2 regions of the Microbispora sp. KK1-11 genome follow, and region 1 is predicted to be linked to the other one. Evidence: riboswitches for the same ligand, from Rfam matches in the RefSeq annotation. Region 1 holds a riboswitch; the other holds the start of a gene.
The links. Region 1 has a riboswitch for cobalamin ahead of cobN (cobaltochelatase subunit CobN). Riboswitches for the same ligand answer to the same signal wherever they lie in the genome.
Positions count from the first base shown of each region.

Region 1 (2,386 bases):
GCGCGGCGGTCACCGGCCCGGCCGCCTCGGGGACGAGATCGGGCAGCACGACGGTACGCCACGGCGTCAGCCGCACCTCGGCGGGGGTCAGGTCGGCGAGCAGGCCCGCCTGCGCGGTGGTGAGCCTGCCGAGCGGCACGATGACGTCGACCGCGACCCGCCCGTCCACCTGCGAGAACACCCCGCCCTTACGCGGCTCGGCAGCCGCCACGGCCACGGGCACGGGCACGGCGCCGGGAAGGCGGGCGGCGATCGTCGCGGGGCCGCCGGGAAGCTCGGCCACGCGCCAGGCGTCCCCGCGTACCGACTGGAACACCTCGGCGGCGGCGAGAGCGACGGCGACGGCGTCGCCGGAGGTCACCGAGCTGACCGGTTCGCCCGCGAGCAGCAGCGTCAGTCCGCCGCCGGGGTGGCCGGCGAGCGTCACGTCCGCGCCGAGACCGAGGACGTCGCCGGTGCCGTCGTCGAGCGCGAACAGGAACCGGCCGGGCAGGCCGGCCAGTGCCGGACGCCCGCACAGGCCCGCGTCGAGCGCCGCCACCAACGGCCGGACGTCGAGGACGCCCGTGGCCGACCGGCCGCTGAGGGGCGAGGCGACGATGTTGCGCACGCGTTCGTGGGTCGCCGACGGCAGCAGCCCGGCGGCGGCCATCCGCGCGGCGAACGCGGCCGGGTCGGCGAGCCCGCGCACCTGGACGTTGGCGCGTGACGTGAGCTCGACGACCCCGGTGCCCAGCTCCCCGGCGCAGGCGGCGAGCTCGCGCAGCGCGTCGGTGGTCAGGGCGCCGCCGGGCACGCGGACGCGGGCCAGCGCCCCGTCCGCGGCGACGTGCACCTGGAGCGCGCCGGGGCAGGCGTCCCGAGCCGCGCGTCCGGAAAAGCCACCTATGACCACAAGCAGGATGCTAACGCCAGTTTTTCGATAGGGCCTCCGTCCCGTAAGGTCTGCGATGAACGATGGCAAGCGGAGGAAGCCGGTGCGAGTCCGGCGCGGTCCCGCCACTGTGACCGGGGAGCGAACCCCACCACACGGCCACTGTCGCAAGACGGGAAGGCCGGGGTGAGCGTCGATCCGGGAGCCAGGAGACTCCTGCCGTCGTGCCGCCGCGACCCGGGGCGAGGACCCCGAGGGAGGACCCTGCCATGCGCTCGGACGAGCCGCTCATCGTGCTGCTGTCCACGTCGGACACCGATCTGCTGAGCGCGCGCGCCAGCGGGGCGGCGTTCCGCCTGGGGAACCCGGCCCGGCTCGCCGTGGACGACCTGCCCGCGCTGGTCGAGGGGGCCGGCCTCGTGGTCGTCCGGCTGCTCGGCGGGCGCCGCGCCTGGGAGGACGGGCTGGACGCCCTGCTCGCGGGCCCGCGCCCGGTGGTCGTCCTCGGCGGCGAGCAGGCCCCGGACGCCGAGCTGATGGAGCTGTCCACGGTGAGCGGCGGGGTGAGCGGCGGCGTGTGCGCCGAGGCGCACGCCTATCTCGCGCACGGCGGCCCCGCCAACCTCGCCGAACTGCACGCGTTCCTGTCGGACACGGTCCTGCTGACCGGCCGCGGCTTCGCGGCCCCGGCCGCCACCCCGACCTGGGGCGTCCTCGAACGCGACGCCCGGCCCGGCGACGGCCCGGTGATCGGCGTGCTCTACTACCGGGCGCACCACATGGCGGGCAACACCGGCTTCGTGACCGCGCTGTGCGACGCGATCGAGGACGCGGGCGGCCGGGCGCTGCCGGTCTTCTGCTCCTCGCTGCGCACCGCCGAGCCCGAACTGCTCGACGTGCTGCGCTGTGCGGACGCCCTCGTCGTCACCGTGCTCGCGGCGGGCGGCTCACGGCCCGCTGCCGCGTCGGCGGGCGGAGACGACGCGGCCTGGGACGTCGGCGCGCTCGCCGACCTCGACGTGCCCATCCTGCAGGGCCTGTGCCTCACGACCGGCCGCGCGGAGTGGGAGGCCGACGACGACGGCCTGTCCCCGCTGGACGCCGCCTCGCAGGTCGCGATCCCCGAGTTCGACGGGCGCATCATCACGGTGCCGTTCTCGTTCAAGGAGATCGACGACGACGGCCTGACCGTGTACGTCGCCGACGCCGAACGCGCGGCCCGGGTCGCGGGCATCGCCGTCCGGCACGGCCTGCTGCGCCACGTGCCCCCGCAGGACAAGAAGCTCGTCGTGATGCTGTCGGCATACCCGACGAAGAACTCGCGGGTCGGCAACGCCGTCGGCCTGGACACCCCGGCCAGCACGGTCAGACTGCTGGCCCGCCTGGCCGAGGAGGGCTACGACCTCGGCGACGGCTTCCCCGGCCAGGCCGCGCAGGACGGCGACGCCCTGATCCACGCGCTCATCGCCGCGGGCGGCCAGGACCAGGACTGGCTCACCGAGGAGCAGCTCG
Region 1 covers NZ_VIRJ01000005.1:10,579-12,964, forward strand. The annotation lists gene cobG (precorrin-3B synthase) at 1-895, opposite strand, end outside; cobalamin riboswitch at 968-1,090, shown strand; gene cobN (cobaltochelatase subunit CobN) at 1,144-2,386, shown strand, end outside.

Region 2 (2,386 bases), on a different contig from region 1:
ATCGCCGATCCCGGGCTGCTCGCCGCCTGCGCGCTGGCCCGCGACCCGCTCCTGGTCGCCAGGGCCGTCCCGCTCGCCCGGCTGACGGGGCAGTGGGAGGTGCTGGTCGCCTCGCCCGACTCGGGTTATCGCACGTTCGAGCAGTTCGCCGCCGCGCTGCTGCGCGACCCCGGAGGGCCCAGGGTCGCGGGCGGCGCCGACCGCGGCCCGGAGCACCTGCTGCTCGGCATGACCGCGCAGGGCCTGGGGGCCGACCCCCGCCTGCTCGACTACGTCGCGTTCGACAGCAGGGCGCAGGCCGTCGCCGCGGTCCTCGACGGGCGGCTCGCGCTCGGGTTCGGCAGCAGGCGCGAGGTCGCCCCTCACGTGCGCGCCGGACGGCTGCGGCCGCTCGCGGTCTCCTCCGCCGAGCGCCTGTCCGGGGTGGACGCGCCGACGCTGTCGGAGTCGGGCGTACGGGTCGTGTACGCCGACTGGACGGGGCTGATCGCCCCGCGCGGCACGCCCGAGCGGGACGCCCTGCTCGACCTGTGCCGGGCCGTCACCGACACTCCGGGCTGGCGGAGCCTGTGCGACCGCAACGACTGGACGCCGATGTGGCTCGACGGCGACGACTTCAGCCAATGGCTCGTCGGCGAGGCGCGCCGTACGGCCCTGCTCCTCAATGATCTCGGACTCCGCTGAAAAACACAACTTGTAGGGGTACTTGCGGGAAGGGCCACAAGATGTAGGATCCATCGCGTTGCTGGTTCACCCCAGGTGAGGCAAGAGGGAACCCGGTGCGAATCCGGGGCTGCCCCGCAGCGGTGAGCGGGAACGACCGCCGTCACACGGCACCGTGCCTTCGAGCACTGTGCCGTGAGCACAATGCCTTGAGCACTGTGTTCGTCAGCACTGGGCGCGAGCGCGCCTGGGAAGCGACGGCCAGTAGGACCGGCGGGCGCGAGCCCGTCCGGACGCCCGCGAGTCCGAAGACCTGCCAGTGACGCGCGCGCATGGGCGCGCGCCCCGCGCCGGGCCCCGAGGGCGGGCTCGCCGCATCGTCACGGCACGGTTCCCTCCCGTGCGCGTGCGCCGCGGCATGCCTCCCTCCGGTCCGGCCGGGACTCGGAACGACGAGGAGAGGGCATCTGATGACCATCACCGACCCGGCCTCCGCGTCCGCGGACCCCGCGTCAGGGGAGCGCGGCGGGCCGCGGGCTTCGGCGGGAGATTCCGGACCCGGCGTCCCGCGCGGCCCCGTCCCCGCCGTCGGAGCCGTACGGCAGGCCCAGGCCCGCGCGGACGGCGCGTGGGACGCGGCGGGCGTCCTGCAGGCGATCGAGGAGGCGGCGGCCGGGGTCATCGCCGACCCGGAGAACTCGCGCCGTGCGGCCCGGCTGCTGAGCGGGCTGATCACGGAGGAGGCGGCGGCCGAGGGGGTGCGCACCTTCTCGGAGTCGGTCGCCGCCGCCCACGCCGCCGGGCTGCTGGGCGACCCCGTCGCCGCGTTCGTGGCCCGCGAGGCCGAGGCGCTCGACGCGCTGGTCGACCCGGCGGCCGACGACCGGTTCGAGTACTTCGGGCTGCGCACGGTCTACGACCGCTACCTGCTGCGCCACCCGGTCACCCGGCGCGTGCTCGAACGCCCGCAGCACTTCCTGCTGCGCGTCGCCTGCGGCCTGTCGGCCACGGTGGCCGAGGCGGCCGAGCTGTACGGCCTGATGTCCGCGCTGGCCTACCTGCCCAGCTCGCCGACGCTGTTCAATTCGGGCGCGCGGCGGCCGCAGCTGTCGTCGTGCTTCCTGCTCGACTCGCCCCGCGACGAGCTGGAGAGCATCTACGAGCGGTACGGCCAGGTGGCGCGGCTGTCGAAGTACTCCGGCGGCATCGGCATCGCCTGGACGCGGGTGCGCTCGCGCGGCTCGCTGATCCGGGGCACCAACGGCCTGTCCAACGGCATCGTCCCCTGGCTGCGCACGCTCGACGCGTCGGTGGCGGCCGTCAACCAGGGCGGCAGGCGCAAGGGCGCCGCCTGCGTCTACCTGGAGACCTGGCACGCCGACATCGAGGAGTTCCTGGAGCTTCGCGACAACACGGGCGAGGAGTCGCGCCGCACGCACAACCTCAACCTGGCCAACTGGGTGCCCGACGAGTTCATGCGCCGGGTGGAGGCGGACGGCACGTGGTCGCTGTTCGACCCCAAGGAGGCCCCCGAGCTGACCGACCTGTGGGGCGAGGCGTTCGACGCCCGCTACCGCGAGCTGGAGGCCGCCGGGCGGTATGTCCGGCAGGTGCCGGCCCGCGCCCTGTACGCCCGGATGATGCGCACCCTCGCCCAGACCGGCAACGGCTGGATGACGTTCAAGGACGCCGCCAACCGGGCCTCCAACCAGACCGCGCGGCC
Region 2 covers NZ_VIRJ01000033.1:41,049-43,434, forward strand. The annotation lists gene FLW16_RS34865 (tripartite tricarboxylate transporter substrate binding protein) at 1-684, shown strand, start outside; cobalamin riboswitch at 730-999, shown strand; gene FLW16_RS34870 (ribonucleoside-diphosphate reductase subunit alpha) at 1,134-2,386, shown strand, end outside.
Region 2: it holds a riboswitch for cobalamin, as region 1 does, so the genes downstream of both, FLW16_RS34870 (ribonucleoside-diphosphate reductase subunit alpha) here and cobN (cobaltochelatase subunit CobN) in region 1, are expected to answer to the same signal.